Regions from separate parts of the Streptomyces sp. NPDC052109 genome, predicted to be linked through region 2. Evidence: riboswitches for the same ligand, from Rfam matches in the RefSeq annotation. Region 2 holds a riboswitch; each other region holds the start of a gene.

Evidence for each region. A riboswitch is a leader RNA that binds a small molecule or an ion and turns the genes downstream of it on or off. The one in region 2 is predicted to bind cyclic di-AMP.
Region 1: it holds a riboswitch for cyclic di-AMP, as region 2 does, so the genes downstream of both, AB0L59_RS25500 (transglycosylase family protein) here and AB0L59_RS31885 (M23 family metallopeptidase) in region 2, are expected to answer to the same signal.
Region 3: it holds a riboswitch for cyclic di-AMP, as region 2 does, so the genes downstream of both, AB0L59_RS41815 (M23 family metallopeptidase) here and AB0L59_RS31885 (M23 family metallopeptidase) in region 2, are expected to answer to the same signal.

Annotation. Positions count from the first base shown of each region.
Region 1 is NZ_JBFAWF010000013.1:152,190-154,444, reverse strand. It holds gene eno (phosphopyruvate hydratase) at 1-141, opposite strand, end outside; gene AB0L59_RS25500 (transglycosylase family protein) at 489-1,193, opposite strand; cyclic di-AMP (ydaO/yuaA leader) riboswitch at 1,198-1,370, opposite strand; gene AB0L59_RS25495 (transglycosylase family protein) at 1,553-2,255, opposite strand, start outside.
Region 2 is NZ_JBFAWF010000020.1:127,063-129,317, forward strand. It holds gene AB0L59_RS31880 (pitrilysin family protein) at 1-508, shown strand, start outside; cyclic di-AMP (ydaO/yuaA leader) riboswitch at 751-914, shown strand; gene AB0L59_RS31885 (M23 family metallopeptidase) at 927-1,670, shown strand; gene AB0L59_RS31890 (GntR family transcriptional regulator) at 1,876-2,255, shown strand, end outside.
Region 3 is NZ_JBFAWF010000047.1:22,050-24,304, forward strand. It holds gene AB0L59_RS41810 (aldo/keto reductase) at 1-128, opposite strand, end outside; gene AB0L59_RS41815 (M23 family metallopeptidase) at 199-1,227, opposite strand; cyclic di-AMP (ydaO/yuaA leader) riboswitch at 1,235-1,403, opposite strand; gene AB0L59_RS41820 (PP2C family protein-serine/threonine phosphatase) at 1,638-2,255, opposite strand, start outside.

The DNA of each region.
Region 1 (2,255 bases), on a different contig from region 2:
GGCACCGGTCGAGGCGCCGGACGGGACGGCGGCACGACCCGTGCTGCCGTCGTCGAGGCCGACCTCGACCTCGACCGTGGGGTTGCCTCGGGAGTCCAGGATTTCCCGGGCTACGACGACGTCGATGGACGGCACGAGCATCTCCTTCTTGGATGTGACGCTGGTAGTGCGGGGCGGTGAGCCTTACGGCTGTGCCTTGCGGCTAGAGCCTAACCGTCCCCGGGGGATCAGCCACCGACCGACCGTCCCGTGGACGGAGAGGACACGCAGACGGTACCCATTGTTCACGATCGGAACAAAGGGGGGTAGGGGTGAAGAGCGGGGAAACGGTAGGGGTGACGAGCGGCGAAAACAAAGACCCCGCCCCGGCGCGTACGGGGGAACACGCGCCGGGGCGGGGAGACCGTGGGGACGGGGTGGCCCTCACGAGGCCTTCAGTCTGCGAGCCGGGGATGTGAGGGCGCTGTGGGTCCGTTCGGAGCCGGGTGTCACTTCAGGTGCAGCTGCTGGCCCGGGTAGATGAGGTCGGCGTGCTGGACGATGTCCTTGTTCAGCTGGAACAGCTTCTGCCAGCCGCCCGCGACGTGGTGCTTCTCGGCGATGGCGCTGAGGGTGTCGCCCGCGACGACCTTGTACTCGCCGTCACCCTTCTTGACCTTCGTGCCGGTCGGGGTGGTGACGGTCTTGCTCACCGAGGGGGCCTTGCGCTCGGTGGAGCGGGTGGCGGCCTGCTGGTCGGTGGAGCGAGTGGTCGCGCCGGTGCTCGTGCCGCTCGACGGGGTGCTCTTCGAGGAGGTGGTGGGGGCCGAGCCGTTGTAGGCGGCGCTGGACAGGCCCGTGCCGCAGACCGGCCAGGCGCCCTTGCCCTGGCCCGCGAGGACCTTCTCGGCGACGGCTATCTGCTGCGCCTTGGTGGCGAGGTCGGCGCGCGCGGCGTACGCGGTGCCGCCGTACGCGGCCCAGGTGGAGTTGGTGAACTGCAGACCGCCGTAGAAGCCGTTGCCGGTGTTGATGGACCAGTTGCCGCCCGACTCGCACTGGGCGACCGCGTCCCACTCGGAGGCGGTGGCGGCGGAGGCGTTGCCGGCCGCCATCAGCGGGGCGGCGACGGCGGCGCCGGTGACGCCGGCGAGCGTGATGGCGCGGACGGCCTTGGACGGACGACGGTGCTTGCCCTTGCCGGAAAACAGCATGGATCGATCCCCTCACCGACGCCTGCGAGGTGAGCTGTCGGGTTCGGGCCGGTTGAGTTGCCCGGCCGCACGCTCGCTTTCGCGAGGCGCGGCTTCACCCCAAGCCGGTCCAGCGTCAACCGCTGGGCCCGGCGCTTACCTTGGGTCCCCCGCTCCTGCCTACGGCGCATGACGCGACGACTGTTCCCGGGCAACCGCTGGCAGGATTCGGCGTTGCGACTGCCGGGGCTCGTGATGACGAGCGGTCCTGACCGTAGCCACGAGATCGCCGGAATTTCAAAGACGATCAGGGCTTCTGAGACTCATCCCACACTTTCACCAAACCGGACATCCGCCGCGAAACAGGGCGCCAACTCTCCCTATTCGGCGCCCTTTTCGCCCCCGACTTTCAGGGTCTGACCGGCGCTGATGTGGTTCGGGTCGGCGCCGATGGCCTTCTTGTTGGTTTCGTAGAGCGCGCGCCATCCGCCGTCGACGCCGAGGGAGTCGGCGATGGAGGCGAGGGAGTCGCCCTCATGGACGGTGTAGGTGTCCGGTCCTCGGCCGGCGTGACGGCCGGAAGACGTGCCGCTCTGACCGTTTGACACGCTTTCGTCCGCACTCGCGCCGCGGTGCCGTCCGCCACTGTTGAGCGCGCCGGTGTCGACCAGACTCCAAGAACCGGGGGCCTGCTGGTAATTGTCCGAGTTGTCGGCACCCGAGGCCGCTGTGGACGAGCTGTCGCTTCCCTGTGAGCTTCCGCCGCCCGACGAACCGAACTTGCCCGCCTTGTCGGACTTGGGGGTACTGGTCCCGGTGAAGTCGCCGGTCTCGTCCGGGGTCCCGGTGGCGTCCTTGCTCGGGTCCGGGGTCGACGCGGCGTCCGAGCCGGAACCGGAGTCCGAGGAGTCCGTGCCGGGAGTGGAGTTGGAGTCGGAGCCGGACGAGGAGGAATCCGGCAGACCGGACGAGTCGGATTCGTCGGTGGAACCGGACGTGCCGCTCGACCCGCCGCTGTCACCGGGGGTGCCGACACCGGTGTCGACATCGACCGAGGCGGAGTCGGAGGTCAGCCCGGCCGTC
Region 2 (2,255 bases):
CCTCACCTCCCGCCTGGACCGCGTCCTGCGCGAGGAGAAGGGCTACACGTACGGTGTGCGCGCGTTCGGGCAGGTTCTCAGGTCCGCCCCCGACGGCACCGGTGCCTCGATGCTCGCCATCAGCGGCTCCGTGGACACGCCCAACACCGGTCCCGCGCTGGACGACCTGTGGAAGGTGCTGCGCACCCTCGCCGCCGAGGGCCTGACCGACGCCGAGCGGGACGTGGCCGTGCAGAACCTCGTCGGGGTGGCGCCGCTGAAGTACGAGACCGCGGCGGCCGTCGCGAGCACGCTGGCCGACCAGGTCGAGCAGCACCTGCCCGACGACTTCCAGGCGACGCTCTATCAGCAGCTGGCGGCGACGGGCACGGTGGAGGCCACGGCGGCCGTCGTGAACGCCTTCCCGGTGGACCGCCTGGTGACGGTCCTCGTCGGTGACGCCTCCCACATCAAGGCGCCGGTGGAGGCGCTCGGCATCGGTGAAGTGACCGTGGTGGCGGCCGAGTAGGGCAGCCGTCGCAGCGGCCGGGTGCGCCCGAGCGGGTGCACGCGCGTGGGGCCCTGACCGCCTACGGGCGTCAGGGCCCCAGCTGTTCCACTCCCTTCCTCAGATGCCCGATTTGCGGCGGAGGTTGCCTGTCTGCCCTGTGGGATGCGCTACAAAAGGCCGGATCGGTTTGGGATGGGCGAGTGGGCTTCCGTAGCGTCGTCCGGGCTGTTCGTCGGGCAGTACGCCGCGCCCGCGGCACCGGACAGCCATCGCCGAGTCCCCGTACGGCGCGAGCCAGGGGAGCCGGGGACCCACGCAGTCCCTGGGGTGAATCGGGCGCCGGCGCGAGCCGCGAGTGAGCCCGTAGGAGACCTTCCTGCTCCGAACCCGTCAGCTAACCCGGTAGGCGAGAGGGAAGGAAAGGACCAGCCACTTCATGGCGTTCATGTGCGCCACCGGGAAGCACCGCAAGCCCGGCCGCGTCAAGCGCACCACCGCTCGGGCGGCCGGTGTCGCGGCCCTCACCACCACCGGTGTCATCGGCGGCCTCGTGGCCTCCCCGGCGTTCGCCGCCGAGAACTCCGCCGAGCAGACCGGCCTCGTCCCCGTGGTCAGCGTCGGCGACGACATCGCCGAGCAGATCGACGCGCAGGCCATCGCCCAGAGGCGGGCCGCCGAGCAGAAGGCGGCGGAGGAGGCCGCGGCCAAGAGGGCCCGGGAGATCCGTGAGGCCAAGGCCCGTGCCGCCCGCGAGGCCGAGCGCAGGCGCCTGAACGCCTTCGTCGCTCCGGTCGCGGACTCGTACGTCTCCACGGGTTACAAGGCCAGCAGCTCCCTGTGGTCCTCCGGCTCGCACACCGGCATCGACTTCCACGCGGCCGGCGGCACGCCCGTCCACGCGGTCGGCTCCGGCACCGTCGTCTCCACGGGCTGGGGCGGCGCGTACGGCAACCAGATCGTGATCCGGATGGCCGACGGCATGTACACCCAGTACGGCCACCTGTCGTCCATCGCCGTCACGGTCGGCGAGCAGGTCACCCCCGGCCGCCGGATCGGCCTGTCCGGCTCGACCGGCAACACCACCGGCCCGCACCTCCACTTCGAGGCCCGCACGACCCCCGACTACGGCTCGGACGTCGACCCCGTCGCCTACCTCCGCAAGCACGGCGTGAACGTCTGACCCGACAGCGGTACCGCCTCGCCTCGGCGACCCCGGCTCACCGAGCCGGGGTTTTCGCCGTTTTCCGGCGGTGTCCCTCCGGCCCGCTGACCAAAAAATATCCATGTGTTCCGGCCCGCCGTCGGAAATTCCGGCCTTTTGGAATAGAGTCACGGAACACACGTCCATCGTCGACGTTTCACGGGGATTAAGGCGGAGGTCGGTCATGCGTATTCCGGCGCACTCGGTGTGCACGGCGATCCGGGACGACATCGTCGCGGGTGTCCACGAGCGCGGCGGCCGCCTCACCGAGGAAGTCCTGGCCCGCCGCTACGGCGTCTCGCGCGTTCCCGTGCGCGAGGCCCTGCGCACCCTGGAGGCCGAGGGCTTCGTGGTGACGCGGCGGCACGCGGGCGCGTGCGTGGCCGAACCGACCGAGCAGGAGGCCGCCGACCTGCTGGAGATGCGCATGCTCCTGGAGCCCCTCGGGGCCGCCCGGGCCGCCCAGCGCCGCACCGAGGCCCATCTGAAGGTGCTGCGGGGCCTGGTCAGGCTGGGTCAGGAGCGGGCCCGCAGAGGGCACAGCGAGGATCTGCGCTCGCTGGG
Region 3 (2,255 bases), on a different contig from region 2:
GCGGCCGCGTAGGCGTCGAGGACGGCGAAGGAGGTGTCCTCGTCGGCGGTCCAGCCGAAGACGTTACCGCCGAGGGAGAGCGGGAAGACCTCGAGGTCGGAGGAGCCGAGTGTGCGCAGAGAAGTCATGTTCCAACTCAACGCCGGCGGCGGAGGATCGCATTCCGCCGCCGGCGCCGAGTTCACGCGAATGACACGCTCAGGGGTTGAGGCCCTTGCTGCGCAGCCACGGCGCCGGGTCGATGGCGGTGGCCTGGCCGTTCGGGTGGACCTCCAGGTGCAGGTGCGGGCCGGTGACGTTGCCGGTGGCGCCGACCCGGCCGATGACCTCGCCGGTGGAGACCTTCTGGCCGACGGAGACGTTGATCGAGGACTGGTGGCAGAACCACAGCTCGGTGCCGTCGTCCAGGGTGATGACGGTGCGGTAGCCGTAGGCTCCGGCCCAGCCGGCCTGGGTGACCGTGCCGCCGTGGATGGCCTTGATGAGGGTGCCGGTGGGGGCGGCGAAGTCGAGGCCGGTGTGGTAGCCGGAGGACCACATCGCGCCGGGCTGGCCGAAGGTGCCGGTGATCGTGTACGAGACGACGGGCAGCTGGTACTGCTTGGCCAGCTCGGCCAGGCGCTTGGCCTCGGCGGCCTTCTCGGCGTCGGCCTCCGCCTTCTCCTTGGCGGTCGCGGCCTTGGCGGCGGCGTCCTTCTCCGCCTTGGCGGCCGCGTCGGCGATCTGCTTCTCGGACACGGCGAGCGCGGCGGCGGTGGCCTTGCTCGCGGCCTGGCCCTTCTGCTGCTCGGCCTGGGCCATGATCCGGTTGCGCAGGGCCTCGCCGGCATCACCGCTGTCGCCGCTGTCGGTGGTCACCCCGGCCCTGCTGAGCCCGGTGGCGGTGGTCCGGGACGCGCCGGAGGACTCGTGGCCGAAGAGGTGGCTGACGGAGTCCAGGTCCGGGAGGGATATGGAGACAGGCGGCTTGCCCGTGTTGGCGCTGGCCATGCCGCCCGCGCCGACCGCGGCCATCACGCCGACGCCGAGGACGGTGGAGCTGCGCGCGAAGCCGCCGCGCTGCTTGGCGACGCGGTGCCGGCCGCGGAGCGGGGCGAGGGAGTCCTCGGTGGGATTCCACTCCTCCCAGGGGCCCTCCTCGGCGCGGTAGGCGCCGTAGCCGAAGGTCTCGGGCTCGGTCGGCGCGGGCACGAACGGGGCTTCTGGGGCGGGCCGGTTGGACGCCACTGGGGCGTTCTCCTTTCCTTCCTCCGCCTACCGGGTTAGCTGACGGGTTCGGAGCAGGAAGGTCTCCTACGCGCGTATACACGGCGTGCACTCTGCGAGTTCACGACGGCGTCCGCGTGATTCACCCCAAGGTGGTGGTTCCCCGGTTCCCTTGCGGGATTCGGCGCGTGCGCACGGAGCCGCCTCTTGTGACGGCTGGGACGACCGCGCTGCGTTATCGAACGTTAATAGACCTGACAGTCACTTTCCAAGCCGTTCGGCTTGATCATTAACGTTTTCGATGGTGGATTTACCGGGCAGGAATGCTGGAAAACGGGCGAGTTGACCGACGTACAGGAGTCTCGGCGTTTTTGATGGTGACTCAGCTGTTATGCGGAGGGCGGTCGTCCGGTCACCCTCGGTGCAGGTGATCAAGGGCGCCGCACGGCGAGCAGGGCCATGTCGTCCGCCATCCCGCCACCGGAGTGCCGCCGGACCTCGTCGGCGAGCCGGTCGAGCAGGGCGCCCGGGCCGGGGAAGACGCGTCCGGTGAGCCGCCGCTCGGGGTCGTAGAACCGGCCGTGGGCGTCCCGTGCCTCGGACAGGCCGTCGGTGTGGAGCAGCAGGGTGGCCCCGCCCGGGAAGTCCCGCTCCAGGGCGCGGTCGGGCCACAGCCCGAGGTCGCCCATGCCGAGCGGCAGCGCGGGCTCGGGGGAGGTGAGCAGCTCCACGCTGCCGTCGCCGGGCAGCAGCAGCGGCGGCGGATGGCCCCGGTTGACGATCCGTACGACGCCGTCGCCGTGCGGGAGTTCGGCGAGGACGGCGGTGGTGAACCCCTCGAAGGCGTCGATGCCCTCCCGCCGGGTGCCCTCGCGGGCCAGCGCCCGCTCCAGCCGCTGCGCGACCGCCTCCAGCGTGGTCTCCTGCTCGGCCGCCTCCCGGAACGCCCCGATCACCACCGCGACGGCGGCGACGGCGCCCAGGCCCTTGCCACGCACATCGCCGACCACCAGCCGCACCCCGTGCGGGCTGTCCTGGACGGCGTACAG